Neorhizobium galegae bv. orientalis str. HAMBI 540: one gene and its partner. The protein of the gene in region 2 binds, or shares a complex with, the protein of the main gene of each other region. Links are inferred from orthologs where the notes say so. Each region holds a gene or a part of one and is shown on either strand. Other genes may lie near its edges.

The links.
Region 1: the proteins of RG540_RS19800 (region 2) and dapF are in contact, whole or in part, in a solved structure (PDB 5YGU), measured with the Escherichia coli proteins. The link is inferred for Neorhizobium galegae bv. orientalis str. HAMBI 540 from one-to-one orthologs.

Annotation. Positions count from the first base shown.
Region 1 is NZ_HG938353.1:3,791,304-3,801,594, forward strand. What follows is about bases 3,554-6,424. They hold dapF (diaminopimelate epimerase), read right to left. Parts: upstream 5,520-6,424; coding sequence 4,587-5,519; downstream 3,554-4,586. Other genes in these bases: mtaB (tRNA (N(6)-L-threonylcarbamoyladenosine(37)-C(2))-methylthiotransferase MtaB), read right to left, coding at 3,554-4,590; RG540_RS18485 (biliverdin-producing heme oxygenase), read right to left, coding at 5,711-6,301; RG540_RS18490 (TonB-dependent receptor), read right to left, coding at 6,330-6,424. In the rest of the region: RG540_RS18455 (DsbE family thiol:disulfide interchange protein), read left to right, coding at 1-18; RG540_RS18460 (DUF2585 domain-containing protein), read right to left, coding at 420-944; RG540_RS18465 (septation protein A), read right to left, coding at 1,004-1,654; signal recognition particle-docking protein FtsY, read right to left, coding at 1,708-3,288; more of mtaB, read right to left, coding at 3,304-3,553; more of RG540_RS18490, read right to left, coding at 6,425-8,876; RG540_RS18495 (FecR family protein), read right to left, coding at 9,013-9,942; RG540_RS18500 (RNA polymerase sigma factor), read right to left, coding at 9,935-10,291. UniProt on the Escherichia coli protein: Involved in the succinylase branch of the L-lysine biosynthesis and in the biosynthesis of the pentapeptide incorporated in the peptidoglycan moiety. Catalyzes the stereoinversion of LL-2,6-diaminopimelate (L,L-DAP) to meso-diaminopimelate (meso-DAP).
Region 2 is NZ_HG938353.1:4,100,296-4,108,566, reverse strand. What follows is about bases 5,331-8,271. They hold RG540_RS19800 (RNA pyrophosphohydrolase), read right to left. Parts: upstream 7,104-8,271; coding sequence 6,558-7,103; downstream 5,331-6,557. Other genes in these bases: RG540_RS19795 (divergent polysaccharide deacetylase family protein), read right to left, coding at 7,120-8,271; bfr (bacterioferritin), read left to right, coding at 5,955-6,440; RG540_RS19815 (error-prone DNA polymerase), read left to right, coding at 5,331-5,528. Outside these bases: RG540_RS19825 (ImuA family protein), read left to right, coding at 1-626; RG540_RS19820 (Y-family DNA polymerase), read left to right, coding at 667-2,088; more of RG540_RS19815, read left to right, coding at 2,085-5,330. UniProt on the Escherichia coli protein: Master regulator of 5'-end-dependent mRNA decay.

The DNA of each region.
Region 1 (10,291 bases), 310 kb from region 2 along the record:
GCGTCTGCGAAAGGCTGATCAGTCGCCGGGAACTTATTGGCCGCCACTTGAATGCAAGCACCTTTGGCCGCGCGGGACATCTTGTCCAGCGCGGTTTTGGTTTGGGAATGGGGCAGGCGGTATCGAGTATGTGGGAGGTAGGTGTTTGTGCCTGCCCCGACTGTTTCGATGATCTTTCGAGAATTGCCAGGCCCTCGTCACCCATCTCTGCAGCCATCACCGGAAACCGGGGTCCGAAAACCCTTGGACGAGGAGGCCGGTTCGCGAACCCGGTTTCCCATCCGATGACGGGGGTGATTATGAGATGAGTTCGAGAGGCGGGGATGAAAGGGGAAGTGAATATGGCTAAAGCGTTGATGAGGTTGGGCGGATTTTTCTTGGGGTGAGGAAAATCGCCCCCAGTCAAAACCCGTCCGGCACTACAGCCCGCCCTGCCACACACGCACCGCATCCACCGGCCAGATCAGCATCAGCACGTTGAGCGTCAGGTTATCACGGATGATGTAGCCGGTCGCCAGTTCGAAGAAGATGGCGATCGCAATCGTCAGCCAGACCGGCAGGCGCGAGGCGACAAAAAAACCGACCGCCATGAATACGGTGTCCATCGCCGAATTGAGGATGCTGTCGCCGGTATAACCGAGCGCCATCGTCGCCGTGCGGTAGCGGTCGATGATGAGAGGAGAGTTTTCGAGGAGTTCCCAGGCGGCCTCGATCAAGACTGCCAGCGACAGTCGGGCTGCGATCGGGGCGCGGCGCAGGATCAGCCAGCCGAGACCGTAGAACAGGAAACCGTGGATGATGTGCGACGGCGTATACCAGTCCGAGAGATGCTGCGAATTGCCGCTGGTATTCACCCCGCCTTCCCAGAGCTTCACATAACCGCATTCGCAGATCGGAATGCGGCCCATCGCGTAGAGGATGGCGATCTGGAGCAGGAAAAGGATGAGCGCGGCAAGAAACCAGCGTTTCGGCGACGAACTCGAGGGGGAAAATTCCGCTGCCGTCACTTTTCGACCTCGGGTGCCGGTTCCTGGATCGTGTGGCGCATGATCAGCGGCATCTGGGCGATCGTGAAGATGATGGTGATCGGCATCGTGCCCCAGACCTTGAAATTGACCCACACCACATCGGAGAAATTCCGCCAGACGACCTCGTTGATGACGGCCAGGAACAGGAAGAAGATCCCCCAGCGCAGGGTGAGCTTCTTCCAGCCGGCCTCGTCGAGCTGGAAGGCAGCGTTGAAGACGTAGCCGAGCAGCGACTTGCCAAACAGCAGCCCGCCGAGCAGCGCGACGCCGAAGAGCGAGTTGACGATGGTCGGCTTCATCTTGATGAAGGTTTCGTCCTGCAGCCAGATCGACAGCGAACCGAAGATCAGCACCACGACTCCGGACACCATCGGCATGACAGGCAGATGGTGGAAGACGATCTTCGAAGCGATCAGCGAGGCGACGGTCGCCACCATGAACAACGCGGTCGCCACCAGAAGCGGGCCGCCGACCGCCGAAAGCGCCGGGAATTGCGCAACCAGCCATTCGCCGCGCAGGTTGCCGAAGAAGAACACCAGAAGCGGCCCGATTTCCAGCGCGAGCTTCAGCATCGGATGCTGCTTTTCTTCCTTGGTCGGCGTGATGTCGCTTTCGATCGTCTGCATGGGTTCCAACTTTGAGGCCGTTATCGGCGAAGCCAAATCGTCATTCTGTGTCATCAATGCGTCAAACCCGCAATGGCGCGCGCAAAATCCTGCGCCTCGAAGGGTTCGAGATCGTCGACACCCTCGCCGACGCCGATGAAATAGATCGGCAGCTTGTGCTTGGCGGCGATCGCCACCAGAATGCCGCCGCGCGCCGTGCCGTCGAGCTTCGTCATGATAAGCCCGCTGACGCCCGCAACGTTCCGGAAAATCTCGACCTGGTTCATGGCGTTCTGGCCGGTAGTGGCATCCAGCGTCTGCAGCACGGTGTGCGGAGCGTCGGGATCGAGCTTGCCGAGCACCCTGACGATCTTTTCGAGCTCGGCCATCAGTTCGGTGCGGTTCTGCAGCCGGCCGGCGGTATCGATGATCAAGACGTCTGATTTGTTGGCGCGCGCCTGCTCGTAGGCGTCATAGGCAAGACCCGCGGCATCGGCGCCGAGCTTGGTGCCGATGAAGGTCGAACCGGTGCGGTCCGCCCAGATCTTCAGCTGCTCGATCGCGGCCGCGCGAAACGTGTCGCCGGCGGCGAGCATGACCTTGAGGCCTGAACCGGAGAGCTTTGCGGCGAGCTTGCCGATCGTCGTGGTCTTGCCGGTGCCGTTGACGCCGACGACGAGAATGACATGCGGCTTGTGATTGAGATCGAGCGCCAGCGGTTTGGCGACCGGCGCCAGAACCCTTGTGATTTCAGCCGCCATGATTCTCGACACGTCCTCGCCGGTCACGTCCTTGCCGTAACGCTCGGAAGAAAGCGCACCGGTGACCCGCATGGCTGTCTCGACCCCGAGATCGGCCTGGATCAGCAGGTCTTCGAGCTGCTCCAGCGTTTCCTCGTCCAGCTTGCGCTTGGTAAAAAGCGCGCCGATCTGACCAGTGAGCTGCGACGACGTGCGCGCAAGACCGGCACGCAGGCGCTGGAACCAGGTGAGTTTCGGTTGGATGGCGACGGGTTCGGGCGTGGGTTCCGGGCGGGCGGTGGAGAAGCCCTTGGGGAGGGTGGGTTCTAGGCGAGGCGTTTTACCCAGAGCAGGAACCTCTTCGTCTGAAGAAACACCCCCCTCTGTCCTGCCGGACATCTCCCCCTCAAGGGGGGAGATCGAATCGTGGTCCGCACCTTCCCCTAAAACTGCAGCCGAGCCTGTTGTACTGTCGTCCGATGCCGGAGCCGGCGGCGCATCCGTAATCTCCCCCCTTGAGGGGGAGATGTCCGGCAGGACAGAGGGGGGTGCTTCCGCGGCTGCGACGGCCTCTTCTTCGGCCTCGGCCTCCGCCTGCAATAGCGCCAACGGCACCATTCCGATCTCGGATGCGGCTTCGACACCCAAAAGCAGCGCCGGTTCATCCTCTTCGGAAGTCTCCGGCTCGGCCGGCTCGACATTTTCCGCCGCCACATCCGCGACAGGCCCGCCGGCGGTCTCGATCTCGGCCGGTGCGACCGGGTCGACGGGCGAGACCGGCAGGTCTTCGTCGCGCGACTTCGGCTCCAGTTCCGCCTGGATGGCGGCGACGTCCTCCGGCTTTACCGCATCGGGTGCCGGTTCCTCGGAGGGTTTGCCGAAGGTGAAGACGCGCTTGATGAAGCTCAATGCCATGAGAACCTGTTCCGGTTACGCCGCCCGAGACGGGACAAGGGCAGACGCGACCTGCATTTCCAGATGTTTGCCGTTATGGCCGGTAATCATAACGCGCTTGAACTCGCGGGGAATAAGGCGAGGCACTGCCACCAGCGAAAAGTTTTCCGTGTGCGCCATGCCGTTGTTCTCGACGATGATGGCCTGCTCGCTGCCGACCATCCGGTCGAGGTGGGCACGATACAGCAGGTCGCCCCGCGCCCGCAGCCGTGCCGCCCGGTCCTTGACGACAGCCCGGTCCACCTGCGGCATGCGCGCCGCCGGCGTGCCCGGACGCGGGCTGTAGGGAAAGACGTGCAGGAACGAGGTGCCGGCCTCTTCCGCCAGCGTCGCGGCGTTCTCAAACATTTCTTCCGTCTCGGTCGGGAAACCGGCGATCATATCCGCCCCGAAGGCGATCTCCGGGCGCAGGCGCCGCGCCTGTTGCACGAAGGCAAGCGCCTCGGCGCGCGAGTGACGGCGCTTCATCCGCTTCAGGATCATGTCGTCGCCATGCTGCAGCGACAGGTGCAGATGCGGCATGAAGCGCGGCTCGTCGGCGATCAGGTCCCAGAGATGCTTGTCCGCCTCAATGCTGTCGATCGAGGACAGGCGCAGGCGCAGGATCTCCGGCACCTGTTTGAGCAGCGTCTTGGCGAGAAGCCCGAGCGACGGCTGGCCGGGGAGATCGGCGCCATAGCTGGTGGCGTCGACGCCGGTCAGCACGATCTCGCGATAACCGCTTTCCGTCAGCCGCCTTGCCTGATCGACCACCGCGCCCATCGGCACCGAGCGGGAATTGCCGCGGCCATAGGGGATGATGCAGAAGGTGCAGCGATGATCGCAGCCGTTCTGCACCTGGATGAAGGCGCGTACGTGCCCATCGATATGCTTGACCATCTGCGGCGCGGTGGCGCGCACGCTCATGATGTCGTTGACGCGCAGCTTCTCTTCCGCCGAGACGCCAAAATCCGGCAGCGCCCGATAGGAGGCGCTGGTCAGCTTCTCCTCGTTGCCGAGCACGGCATCGACTTCCACCATGCCCGCAAAAGTCTCTTTTTCGGTCTGGGCGGCGCAGCCGGTGACGATGATGCGCGCATGCGGATTTTCCCGCCTGGCGCGGCGGATCGCCTGGCGGGCCTGACGCACGGCCTCGCCGGTGACTGCGCAGGTATTGACGAGGATCGCATTGTTGAGCCCGGCCTTTTCGGCCTCCGCCCGCATCACTTCCGATTCATAGGTATTGAGCCGACAGCCGAAGGTGATGACCTCGACGCCGCTCAATTGACCCGAGCCTCCGGCTCGCCCCTTTGAATTGCATTGGCCTCTGGCTCGTCGTCGCGGATGAAGGTTCCGATGGTCGGATCCACCTTGCCGGACCATTCCCATTCGGCGGGACCGGTCATCACGACGTGATCGTCGTCGCGCCATTCGATGACGAGCGGTTGGCGGATCGGGCTGGAGGCAACGTCAATCGTCACCATACGACCGGTGCGCCCGGTGCGGGCGGCGGAAACGGCGGCAGCACAGGCGGCCGAACCGCAGGCGAGCGTCAGGCCGGCGCCACGTTCCCAGGTGCGGGTGCGCAGCGACGACTTCGACGTGACCTGCGCCAGCGTGATATTGGCCTTTTCCGGAAACATCGGATGGTTTTCGAGCAGCGGTCCGAACAGTTCGAGGTCGAAGCTCATCGGATCGCGGTCGACCCAGAAAATCGCATGCGGATTGCCCATCGACATGGCAGACGGCGAATGCAGGATCGGGGCGTCGATCGGGCCGATCTGCAGCTCGATGCGGCTGGTATCGAAAAATTCCTCGGCAAGCGGAATGCGGTCCCACTCGAAGACCGGCTTGCCCATGTCGACCGAGATCGTGCCGTCCTCATGCTCGACGGCATTGAGGATACCGGCGACGGTCTGGAAGGTAAAGGTCTTGCGGCCGGTCTCGGAGCTAAGCGCCTGCACCACGCAACGCGTGCCGTTGCCGCAGGCCTGGGCCATCGTACCGTCGGAATTAAGGATGTCGATCCAGGCATCGGTGCCTTGAGCCTTCGGATCGTGGATGGCCATGATCTGGTCGAACTGGGTGGCCGGATCGGCATTCAGCGCGATAGCAGCCTGCGGCGTCACCTTGTCGGCGCGTCCGCGCATGTCGACGACCAGGATCTTGTTGCCAAGCCCGTTCATCCGCGCGAATTCCACCAGTTCCGTCATGACGCCAATCCATTCCGGGCCAGATGCCCGCATATCGGGCTGTATATGGCGGAAAAGGCGAGGAATTACCAGTGGGGGCTTGCCTCTGCGCGGCAGCGGTCGACAGGCAGGGAGAGGGAACCGGCCATATACGCTGGAACACGCTGCCCAAGGATCCGCGGGGTCAAGCCCGAAGGCCTCACGCCACGCCCTCAGACGAAAATCTCGTCCACCAGCGCATGCACCCGCCGAAACGCCGACTTAGCGCCTTCGGCCATTTCCGTTTCCTCCACTTCTGACATCTCGAACCCGTTGAAAGCAGCAACGAAAGTGCGCCAGTGCAGGCCGCGGCCGGCGGGGTGGCCGGCGAGGTGGCGGGCGCCGAATTCTTCCGACAGGCCGAGCCTTGCCGCCTGCTTCAGGAGGAAAGCGGCGCCGAGGTTCGAGCCTTCGGCAACGTACAGCCATCCGAGTGCGGCCGGGATACGGAGCCCATCCGTGCCAGCCGTGAGGACGGCCGGCGGGCTTCCGGTCACGTCGGCGATATCCTGGCGCAGCGCTTCAAGCCGGACCCGGCTCGGAAGATCGGGGACGATGCGGTTGAGCCGCGGATCGAGATAGAGCGGATCGACATCCGCATGGAAATGATGCTGCACGGCGAGGAACAGCGCATACCGCTCGCGGCTGGCGAAGGGATCGGCCGCCATAATGCGCGTGTCGAGGCGCTCATGAGTGGCGTCGGTGAGAGCCTTCAGACGCTGGATCCGGGTCGGTGCGGCGGTTGTTTCAAGTTCGATCTGCATAGGTGCTATGTCCAGATGCTTAAATGTTTTAGAATTTGGCCGTCAGGAATGCCCGGATTGTTCGGCCGGGAGCGGGAGTGAACCCGTCGAGCGCATCCACGTAAAATCGGTCCGTCAAGTTCTCCGCCTGGAGGTCGAACGTCAAGTGGTCGGTGATCTTGTAGGTGGCGAACGCATCGACGGTCGTATAGGGAATCCACATGCCCGTATACATCCGGGCTTCCTGCGTGACCGGCGACAGGCGCGCGCCGCCATGCGTGAAGCGGGTGCCAAAACTCAGCCTGTCGTCGAAGAGGCGCATGCCGAGCGTCAGGCTCGCCATGATCTCGGGCGGCATGTGGTTGGCGGCATAATCCATCGACACGGTCGAGTCCGAGCAGGTGGAAAGAGTGCGGCAGAACTCGTAGCTCAGGTACTTGGTCAGCGATCCTTCGCTGAAGAACGGGCCGGCCTCGTAAGAGCCGGAGATTTCGATACCGGAGAACCGGGTGCTCCTGAGATTGTCGAAGGTGAAGACCGGCTGGCCCGGCCCCGCATTGGACGGTACGCGAGAAATATAGTCGGTGTAGTTGTTGTTGAAATAGGACAGCTTGAAGCGCAACGCGTCGTCGGCGAGCAACAGGCCATCTTTACTGTAGTTGACGCCGACTTCCCAGTTCTTCGAGACCTCCGGCTTCAGATAAGGGTTCTGGATGACGTTACCGTCATTGCCCATGGTTTCGCGCATGGTCGGCGGGCGCATGCCTTCGGCATAAAGCGCGTAGAACTGCAGCCCTTCGATCGGCTCCACGATGACGCTGACGGACGGGTTGAACCGGCCGCCTTCCTTGTGCCGGATGCCGGTCCTGGATTCGATACCCTTGTCGTTCATCCAGTAACCGTCATAGCGCAGCCCGGCATTGAGGGCCAGCCAGTCGGTCGCCTCCCACTGGCCGTCGGTGAACACGCTGGCGATCGACCGGTTGCCGATGCTGGGATCCATCTGCACCCCCCGGTCAGTCGTATGACTGCGACTGAAATAGCGCCTGGAATCGATATCCTCGAGCAGGTAGGACGCGCCGTAATTGGCCTTGAACGGCCCGTATTCCGTGTCGAGCAGGCTCGTGTTCGAAATGTCGCCGCCCCAGGTATGGGTCATGGCGTAGCGGGGATCGTCGCCCGGTATAATGTTGAACTGTGGGTAATATAGGCCGAAACCCGTCGACATGGAGTTCTGGTCGACGATGCTCAGCCAGGCATTGACCTTGAGATCGATCAGGTCGCTGGGATTGTACCGATAACGGCTGGTGAACGTGTCGGTCGTGACATCGGATAGCGGCGCCTGCCGGAATGTGTTGTCGCCCGAGGTCAGAAGCGAGGTCATGATCTGGCCGAACTGGCTTTCATAGCGGATATAGCCCAGTTCCAGGCTCTGGTCGTCATCGAAGCGAAGCGTACCCTTGGCGAGAAACGAGGTGGATTCGTTGGACGAATTGAAGACCTCTTCACCCTGTTTGGTGAGCGAGAGGAATTGATTGCGGCCCTGGAACTCGTAGTAATTCTTGCCGTGCTTGCCGGCGAAATAGTTACCGCGATAGCGGCGGGCACCGGCGATGACGAAATCGAAATTGTCCTGCACCGTACCGAGCGCAAAGCTGCCCGAGCCATTGGTGAAATCGAAGAATTCGGCCGAATCCGTCTGCTGGTCGTAGGAATTGACCGTAAAATCTTTCGTCGTGTTGTCCTGGGCGCCGATCTTGATGCGGCCGCCATATTGCTTGCCGTCCTCAACGATATCCTTGGCTTTCAACGTGGTGATCTCGACCACGCCGCCATTGACGCCGGCGCCCACCGCGCCGCCCGTCGGTCCCTTGGAAATGCCGACGCCGCCGATCAGGTCCGGATCGATATAGGTGCGGTCATCGACGCCGCCGTAACCGCGCCAGGTGGTCGTCGTCTGCTGCGTACCGTCGATCGCAACCCGAACGCGGTTCTGGCCCTGCAGCCCGCGAATGTTCACGTTGACGGAACCGCTGCTGTGGTTGTTGGCGGAAATGATGCCCGGCGTGTTCTTGAACAGGTCGCCGGCCGACGAGCCGCGGAAGCGTTGGATCTGCTCGGACGAGATATAGCTCGTCGAACCCGGCGTCTCGTAAGGCGCGTCGACAGCGCGGCCATTGTCGCCATCGCGCAGGACAATCGGATCCAGCGTCGTATCGGGATCACCACCAGTCGCTGCGGCCGCCGAACCCGCAACTTCCAGCGTCACCGTATTGCCGCCGCTTGACCGGAAGGAAACGCCGGTGCCGGAGAGCAGCCGCGACAGGGCGGCAGAGGGCGTCAGCGAACCGGTCACGCCGCCCGTGGTCTTTCCGGCAGTGATTTCGCTGCGATAGACGAGACGCAGGTCGGTCTGGCGGCCGAGCGCGAGAAGTGCGCTTTCAAGCGGCCCGGCGGGAATGGAAACGGCGACCTGCTGCGACTGGACGCCCTGCGCCGGCTGCTGTGCGAAGGCCGGAGCCATGCCGCCCAGCAAGGATGCGCAACCAAGCGCAATCCGGACATGCCGCGAATAAAGCGGTCCCCTCAAATTCATTTAGACCCCCTGCACTCAAACTTCGTGACCGCTCTCATCGCGGCCCCTGATGGTTATGAGTGAAAGAGAGCTCCACCTCCTGATGTGGGTTTTCAAAAAAAGATGAATTTTGTACTCATATTTTCGAACGACTGCCTCAGCGCGACCGGACCAGCGTGACCCAGTCGGAAAGCCGGATGATGCGGATCGGCAGGCTCTCCTGCAGGGCCGTGAAAGTCTGATCGACATCGGTGGCAGTAAACACGCCGCTGACCCGCAGCTGCGAGGCCTGGTCGTCGAGCACCATGATGCGGCCCCGCTGATAACGGCCGATCTGGCCGAGCACCTCACCGAGCGGCCGACCGGAGAAGACCAGCTTGCCGCTGCGCCAACTCGTCAGATCGGCGACATCGCCGGAGCCGGTTGTCAGGCGGCCATCGGTGCCGAGATGCGCGGTGCCGCCGCTTTCGAGCACCGCACGCTGGGAGCCGGCGGTCACCGCCACATGCCCCTCCTCGACCATTACCTCGTCGCGCTCGCCGACCCGCACCGCATAGTGGGTTCCGAGCGCGATCGCCTGGGTTTCGTCGCCGCTGACGACGAAGGGCCGCGCCGCGTTCGGGGTGACGTCGAAAAAGGCTTCGCCGCGCAGGACCACGATCCGGCGCTCGGTCTGGCCGTATCGCACCTTGATCGCGCTATCGGTGTTGAGCGTCACCACCGATCCGTCGTCGAGGTCGATGCGCTGGATGACGCCGACCGGCGTGTAGAAATCCGAACGATACCGGGCGATGAGGCCGGTCTCGTTGGCGATGATGCCAAGACAGCCCATCAGAAGCAGGGCGGCAACGCCACTCCCGACCACCCGGCGCCGGCGTGGCACGACCGTTTTCGGCACCGCGGCGAGATCGCCCCAGAGAGAGCTCATCTCTTCAAAGGCAGCCGCATGCGCCGGATCCTGCATTTTCCAGAATTCGAAGCGGCGGCGATCGGCATCGGTTGCGTCGCGGGAGCCGAGACGCGCGACCCAGCCTGCCGCCTCCTCCGCAATGGCGTCCTCACGCGCCTTGTCTGAAACATTAGTCATGCGCAATCCCCCCGGCGGGAGGCAATGCCGCAAGGCGGGCCTGACGGCAAGCCATGAGTGCACGGATGATGTGTTTTTCAACCATGTTTCGGGAGATCCCAAGCTTGGTCGCGATCTCTCCGTTGGAAAGCCCTTCGAGCCGGCTAAGCACGAACACCACCCGGCATTTCGGCGGCAGGGAGGAAATCGTCTCGATCAGAAGTCCGAGCTGCTGGCGCGCGGCGACCACACGCTCCGGACTTGGCGCTTCGTCGGCCACCTGCGTCTGGTCCAACTCATCGCTGAAAAGCGCGCTGTCGCGCATCAACCGGGCGGTGATGCCATGGGCGACGGATCGGGCGACCTGGAA
Region 2 (8,271 bases):
ACGCGCCGGTTCTGTGGATCGGCGATGTCGTGTCCACACAGGAGGCCGGAATTCCCTATTCCGTCGGCCTCAAACAGTTCGGATTGAGCCTGCGGGATGTTCTTTACGCCTCGCCGCGCAAGCTGGACGATGCCCTGTGGCTTGCGGAGACCGCGGTGGCCAGCGGGGCTGTTGTCGCCACCATTCTCGAAATCCGGGGCAACCCCAGGCATTTCGGCCTCACCGAAAGCCGCAGGCTGGGTCTGAGGGCAAAGGCGGCGGGACGGCCGCTCTTTCTGTTGCGGCATGCGGGAGAGGAGGAGGCAAGCAGCGCCTCGTTCCGCTTTCTTGTCGAACCGGCGCCGGCGGCTCGCCGGCATCTTCCGGAGGGATCCGAGCTTGGCGGCAGCATCGGTCATCCCGTTTTCAGGCTGACCCTGGAGAAGAGCCGCATCCCGGCTCCGCTATCCCTACTTCTGGAGTGGAATCCCCATGACCGTCAATTTTCCCTCGGCCGAGAGGCAGGAGAGGCTTTCTCTTTCCACAACCCGCCAGCGCATCCTGGCGCTCGTCTTCCCGCATCTGCCGACCGACAGGATCGCGCGCCGGCTCTGGGGACTGTCATGGCGTTCGAAAGGGCGTCCTGAACATCCTCCGATCCTCTGTGCCGGCCGGCGCGAAAACGCCATGCGGCTCACAGCGCTCGACGAGGTTTCCGAACGTCTCGGGCTGAAGCGTGGGCAGGGGTTGGCGGAAGCGCGCGCCATGTTCCCGAAGATCGACGTGGTGGACGAGGATGGCGCGGCGGACCAGGGCCTTCTCGAGGCGATTGCCGATTGGTGCGATCGTTACACCCCGCTGGTGGCGCTGGACGGCCGCGAAGGCCTGTTTCTCGACATAACCGGCTGCACCCACCTCTTCGGTGGCGAGGAGGCTCTGCTCAAGGACATTCTTGGCCGACTTTTGCAGATGGGATTCGATGTCAAAGGGGCGATCTCCTCGTCACCGGGCCTGTCCTGGGCCGCCTGTCGCTTCGGCCGCGGCGGCGTGATTGCCGACCAGGTGACGGAGGCGGTGCTGGCGCCTCTGTCGGTCAACGCTTTGCGTATCGATGAGGCCACCATCGCGGCGCTCTACAAGCTCGGACTGAAAAGGATCGGCGACCTTCTGCCGATGCCGCGTGCGCCGTTGGCTCGCCGTTTCGGCATTCATCTATTGCTTCGGCTGGATCAGGCGCTCGGTCACAATGAGGAAGCCATCTCGCCTCGCCGGCCCGTGGCGGCCCTTTCCGCCGAGCGGAGGCTTCCAGAACCGATCCAGGCGGAAGAGCATATCTTGCAGCTGACCGGCCAGATTGCCATTTCATTGAAATCGGAATTGGAAGCCCGTGGTGTCGGGGGACGTGTTTTCGAACTGGTGCTTTTCCGGGTCGATGGCCGGGTGTTTCGCATCGCCGCCGGTGCCTCGCAGCCGTTGCAGGATCCGAAACGGATCTCCTCGCTGTTTTCGGAGCGCCTGAACGCCGTGCACGATGACCTCGATGCCGGCTTTGGTTTCGAGCTCCTGCGCCTCAACGTGTTGCAATACGATGCCTTCAGGATTTCCCAGGGTGATTTCACCGGCAATGGCGATAGCGAAATCTCGCTTGCCGATTTTGTCGATCGGGTTTCGGCCCGGCTCGGGGCCGACTGTCTGCAGATCGCCGAACCGAAGCAGAGCCACGTCCCGGAGCGCGCGGAAGTGTTCGTGCCGGCGATTGCCTCGCGGATTGTCCGGGAAAAAACCGAGGAAATTTTTGCCTTCGCGCCGAGAAGCGACCGCCCCTTGCGGCTCTTCCGTCATCCGGAACTGATGGAAGCCTTCGCGGCAACGGTGCCCGATGGCCCTCCCCAGCGTTTCCGCTGGCGCCGCATCGTCCATGAAGTCATCCGTGCGGAGGGGCCGGAGCGGATTTCGCCCGAATGGTGGAATGACGCGGAAGATGTCGAGGAGCGCGACTATTTCAGGCTTGAAAGTGAAGCTGGCCGCCGTTTCTGGATTTTCCGCGCCGGTCATTACGTTGCCGGCAAAACTGCGCCGACCTGGCGCGTGCATGGGATTTTCGCATGACGGACGCTCCCGTTTTTTTCGAGATCGGCGCGAAGACGAACTTCTCCTTCCTGGAGGGCGCGGCAAGGCCGGAGGAAATGGTTGTTACCGCGAGTGTGCTTGGTCTCTCCGGGCTTGGGATTGCCGATCGGAATTCGGTTGCCGGCGTAGTGCGCGCCCATAGTCAGGTCCGGAATATGAAGGAGACCTACGAGCGTCAGAAGAAGGAAGGCAGGAAAGAAGACGAAGAAGAGGCAATCGAACCTTGCGCCTTTTATCCGGGGGCACGGCTCGTCTTCGCCGACGATACGCCGGACGTGCTGGCCTATCCTCTGAATCGGAAAGGCTGGGCGAATCTCTGTCGTCTTCTGAGCCGTGGAAACCTCAGGACGGAGAAGGGTTCCTGCATCCTTGAGGGATGGGATCTTCTCGAATGGTGCAAGGAAGAAATGATGCTCGCCGTCGTTCCGGATTTTTCGCGTGCTGAAGATGCCCGGTATCTGGTGGACCTGAATAAAAAGCTGAAGGACTATCGAGAAAAATTCGGCAAAAATATCTATTTCGCCCTGTCGCCGACCTATGACGGACGGGACAGGCTTGTCTTTGCGATATTTTCTCGGATGGCTTTCCAAAACCGTCTGCCGTTGATTGCAACGAACCTGCCGCTTTTCCATCTTCCTGAACGGCGATCGCTTTCAAACGTCGTGACCGCCATTCGTGAACATGTGACGGTTCAGGAAGCTGGCTTTCGTCTGGCCCCGAACGGAGAGAGGTACATCAAGCAGGCCGCCGAAATGGCCCGGCTTTTTCACGCTTATCCGGATGCGATTTCGAACGCGCGAAGATTTTTCAGCCGCCTGCGTTTCTCTCTTGATGAGCTAAGCCATAATTACCCGGACGAAAGCGTTCCGGGTGAAACCGTATCGGAAACCTTGGAGCGTCTTACCTGGGAGGGCGCCAGGTGGCGTTATCCGGATAAGATCCCCGAGAAGGTTTCCAAGCAGATCAGGTATGAGCTCAATCTCATCAAGGAGATGCAATACGAGCCTTATTTCCTGACGGTTCGCCACATCGTCTGGCATGCCCGCTATGAGTTGAAGATCCTCTGCCAGGGGCGTGGCTCAGCGGCCAATTCCAGCGTCTGTTATTGTCTCGGTATTACCGAAGTCGATCCGACATCCACGACACTGCTCTTTGAACGGTTCATTTCGACCGAACGAAACGAACCGCCGGATATCGATGTCGATTTTGAACATGCGCGGCGCGAGGAAGTGATCCAGTACATTTATCAGCATTATGGCTTTCGCCATGCCGGCCTGACGGCGGCGGTTACGAGTTATCGGACCCGAATGGCCGGCCGTGAGGTTGCCAAGGCTTTTGGGCTCTCCGAGGATGTACAGGCGGCACTTTCGAGCACGGTGTGGGGTTGGTCGGATGAAGGCACGTCGGAAAGAGACGCAAAAGCCGCGGGTCTCGACACTGCCGACTTTGTGACAAAACAGGTTCTTTCGCATGCGCAGGAACTTATGGGTTTCCCGCGCCATCTCACCCAGCATGTCGGCGGTTTCCTGATTACGCGCGACCGGCTTGACGAAATCGTGCCGATCATGAAAACGGCCATGCCGGGCCGTTACATGATCGAATGGGACAAGGACGATCTCGACACCCTGAAGCTCCTGAAGATCGACGTGCTGGCGCTCGGCATGCTGACCTGCCTCAAAAAAGCGTTCGATCTGATGCAGCGGCATTATCAGGTCAATGAGACATTGGCCGGATTGCAGCAGCGGCCCGAGAAGGCTGTTTACGACATGATCTGCCGTGCGGACACGATCGGGGTTTTCCAGATCGAGAGCCGGGCGCAGATGAGCATGCTGCCGAGGCTGAGACCCGAAAAGTTCTATGACCTTGTTGTCGAAGTGGCGATCGTCAGACCTGGCCCTATCCAAGGAAACATGGTCCACCCGTATCTAAAACGGCGCGAAGCCCAACGGAACAAACAGCCGATCGAATATCCCAGTCCTGAATTGGAAAAGGTTCTTGAACGCACGCTAGGCGTACCTCTCTTTCAAGAGCAGGCAATGCAGATTGCAATAACTGCAGCCGGTTTTTCTCCTGAAAAAGCGGACAAACTACGTCGATCGATGGCGACGTTCAAGCGATCGGGAAGAGTGGAGGAATTTAAGACCGATTTTGTTGCAGGTATGTTGAAAAACGAGCGTTATTCCAAGGAATTTGCGGAAAGCTGCTTCAGCCAGATCCAGGGCTTTGCCGAATACGGCTTTCCGGAAAGTCATGCGGCGTCATTCGCTTTGCTTGTCTACGCCTCTTCCTGGATCAAGACCTATTATCCGGACGTCTTCTGCACGGCGATGATGAACTCCCAGCCGATGGGATTTTATGCGCCGGCCCAGCTCATACGGGATGCACGCGAGCACGGTGTCAGGATTCTCCCCGTGGACGTCAACAGGTCGGAGTGGGACTGCACTTTGGAAGAGGCAGTTTTCGACAAAACCGCGATCGACAAGCGTCACAGATCCATGCGGGATGTCATCAAGACCGAGCGGGCCGTGCGGCTTGGGTTTCGACAGGTCAAAGGCCTTGCCGAAAAAGACATGGTCGAGAAGTTCATTGCCAACCGAGGAGAGGGTTATACGTCGATCCACGATCTCTGGCTGCGGTCCGGTCTCGACAAGTCGGATATCGAGCGGCTGGCGGATGCAGATGCCTTCAACTCCGTGAGACTCAACCGCCGTGAAGCGCTCTGGGCCGTCAGGGGGCTCGATGCCAGGAGGGCAAGTGAGAAACTGCCCTTGTTCGATGTGGCCGATCGTGCGGATCTCCGGCCCGAGGCGAAAGCGGCGCTGCCGGAAATGTTGCCCGGCGAACAGGTGATCGAGGATTACCGCTATCTCTCGCTTTCGCTGAAAGCGCATCCGGTTTCATTTCTGCGCGAAGAATTCAAGGCGATGGGGATTACCCGCAGCGTCGATCTTTTGACGGTCCCGAACGGGCAGAGGGTGACGATCGGCGGGATCGTTCTTGTCCGGCAGCGACCGGGCTCGGCCAAGGGCGTTATCTTCATGACGCTGGAAGACGAGACCGGTGTTGCCAATGCGATCGTCTGGTCGAAGATTTTCGAGCGTTATCGGCCGGTCGTGATGGGCGCGCGGCTGGTCAAGATCCGGGGGAGACTGCAAAGCCAGAGCGGCGTCATCCATACCGTGGTCGAACATATCGAGGACATTACCCCGATGCTGGGTCTGCTGCAGAAAGAGGCGAGGCAGTTCGGCGTGTCGGCCCGTTCGGACGAGGCGCTGCAATCGAGCGGAGACCACCGGCAGAAGAGGCGTTCGAATGGAATGGAGGAGGCACGCAGGGGAAGTGCAAAGGAGGCGGTAGCTGGCGATTCCTGCGGAGCAGGACCAGGAAGCGTCATGCCGAAAGGCCGCAATTTCCACTAATTACCGATGCAATGATACAAAGGAAGAAGCCGTGGGTATGGCAGGCTCCCTTAAGAAGTGACTCATATATGTCGATTCTTTCTTGACATCTCCTGTCCGCTTTCGCAAAAAGAGGAGGTTACGGGTCATGTTTGGCAGGTCGACCGAGAATGCTGGTTTGCAGTTGCAATTACATCACCGATAGGGAAATCAAGGACGTCATCACGCAACTCCTTGATGAGGACTGTTGGCAGCTCATCGTACCCTCAAAGGTCTATCATGCCATGGCGAAACGCGGCCGCTGCTGCGGCTGCTTCCCAAGTGTTGTCGACCTGATCATCCGCACGACCGAGGAATATCACGCCCACCACCACTCGACGGAAGACGAAGTGGTCGTATATATGTCCCGCCTGAGACAGTTCCATGAAGAAAACAGGAGAGCGGACATTGAAAGGCGACTCAAAGGTCATCGAGCGGCTTAACGAGGCATTGTTTCTCGAGCTAGGCGCCGTCAACCAGTATTGGCTGCATTATCGCCTGCTGGACGACTGGGGTTTCAAGAAGCTCGCGAAAAAGGAACGGGCAGAGTCGATCGAGGAAATGCATCATGCCGATCGTCTCATCGATCGCATCATCTTCCTCGAAGGCCATCCCAACCTGCAGACGCTTGCCCCGTTGCGCATCGGTCAGAATGTCAAGGAAGTCCTGGAAGCCGATCTTGCTGGCGAATATGATGCCCGCACGGCCTACAAAGCCTCACGCGATATCTGTCACGCGGCTGGCGACTACGTCTCGATGAAGCTCTTCGAGGAGCTTATGATGGATGAGGAAGGCCATATCGACTTCCTCGAAACCCAACTCGATCTGCTGGCGAAGATCGGCGAGGAACGCTACGGCCTCCTCAACGCGGAATCCGCCGATTCTGCCGAATAAATTGCTGTATTTGAACGCAAAGGACCCGGCGAAGCATCCGCTCCGCCGGGTCTTTTCATTTCGGTCGATGGGAACGTTGGCTATGCAGCCATGAAAGGAGCGTCGGCCCCTGGTCGGTCAGAGCCGTTCGGCTGCCGTCTTGGCCAGATGCGTAAACTCCGCGACGACCTGGTCGTAGACCGCGCGCTTGAATGGCACGATCAGGCTGGGCAGTTCCGCCATCGGCTTCCATTCCCAGGCATCGAATTCCGGTGCGTGTCCGCCCGGCGGCGAGTTGATGGCGATCTCGCTCTCGTCGCCATCGAAGCGGAAAGCGAACCAGCGCTGGGTCTGGCCGCGATATTTTCCCTTCAACCCAATGCCGATCAGATGCGCGGGCAGATCGTAATTGATCCAATCCTGCGCCTCGGCAAGCAAGGTGACGGAGCGCATCCCCGTTTCCTCGTAAAGCTCGCGACAGGCGGCGGGAAGCGGATCCTCGCCCTTGTCTATGCCGCCCTGCGGCATCTGCCAAAGCTGCGGCGAACCATCATATTCGCTATTGCCTTCGCTGATGCGCCGGCCGGCCCAGACAAGGCCCGCGCGGTTCAGAACCATGATGCCGACGCAGGGGCGATAGGGAAGTTCCTCGGCGACGACCGAGCGTTTGTCTTTCTTGCTCATGGATAACTCCGATCGATCACGGTTCGACGCTTTCGCTTGCAAGCGACGAGACGCCGACAATCTCGATCCCGCGCTGCGAGACTTCCTCGCTCCATTGCCTTATCGCATCGATGCTTTCGTCAAAAGCCGAAGCGATGCCGATTGCCGTTCCCTTGCGGCCGGCGATGCGCTCCAGTTCGTCAAGTTTCTTGAGGATGGCGTCCTTCTGCAACTGCCCGTCAAGCGTCAGATCGCCAAAGGCATGGGGCAGTTCGATCGCCTTGGCAACGATCGCCGTCTTCGACTGCGCTGATGTCCCGTCGTCAAGGAAAAGCAGTCCCCGCTTGGAAATATCGCGCAGGACCGGTTCCAGCGCGCCGGCATCCGAGAGATAGCGGCCGCCGAGATAGTTCATGACGCCGGTATAGTTGGTGATCTCACCCATGGCCTGATGGAGGCGGCCGAGATTATCCTTGGCCGAGATCTTGGTCAGCAAAGTGCCGGGACCCGGATCGTTTGTCGGATAATCGAACGGTTCAAACGGCACCTGGATCAGGATTTCGTGACCGGCACGGCGGGCTTCCTGCATCCAGCGCTGCAGACTGTTGCCGCTGACGGCAAAGGCGAGCGTCACCGTGGGCGGCAGGTCGCGGATCGCCCGCTGGGTGCCTGTCTGGCTAAGGCCAAGACCACCGACGACGATTGCGATGCGGGTGCCGCGCGCGCCGGACCAGGGGCGCGCGTACTGGTCCATCGGACGCTGCCCGCCGGGACCGACAATCGGCAGCCGGCCAAGGGGCGAATTCTCCAGAAGCGCATCATTGGGTTGGGCAGCCATGCGGGGGTCCTGGCCGATCCGCTGGGTGCCGATCATCACCGGCCCGCTGCCATCGCGCGAGCGGGGCGTATACTTGGTCACGACCGACCCATCATCGGTGAGCGTCCGCTCGATATTGGCGCCGGAATTCGGATCTGATCGAGGCATGCCGGCAGATTGCTGTGCCGCGTTCGGGTCAGGTTTCGAAGGAGGCTGGGTCTGTTCGGGCTTGGAGGCGGGTGGAACGTTGGAAGCAACCCGCTTCAGGGCATCATCGCCGCGCATGGCGTAGAGCGAAAGTCCCAGGATGCCGGCAACCGCGAAAGCGGCAAAAACGATTGCAAAAGAAAACTTTCGGCTCCGTCGTCGAGC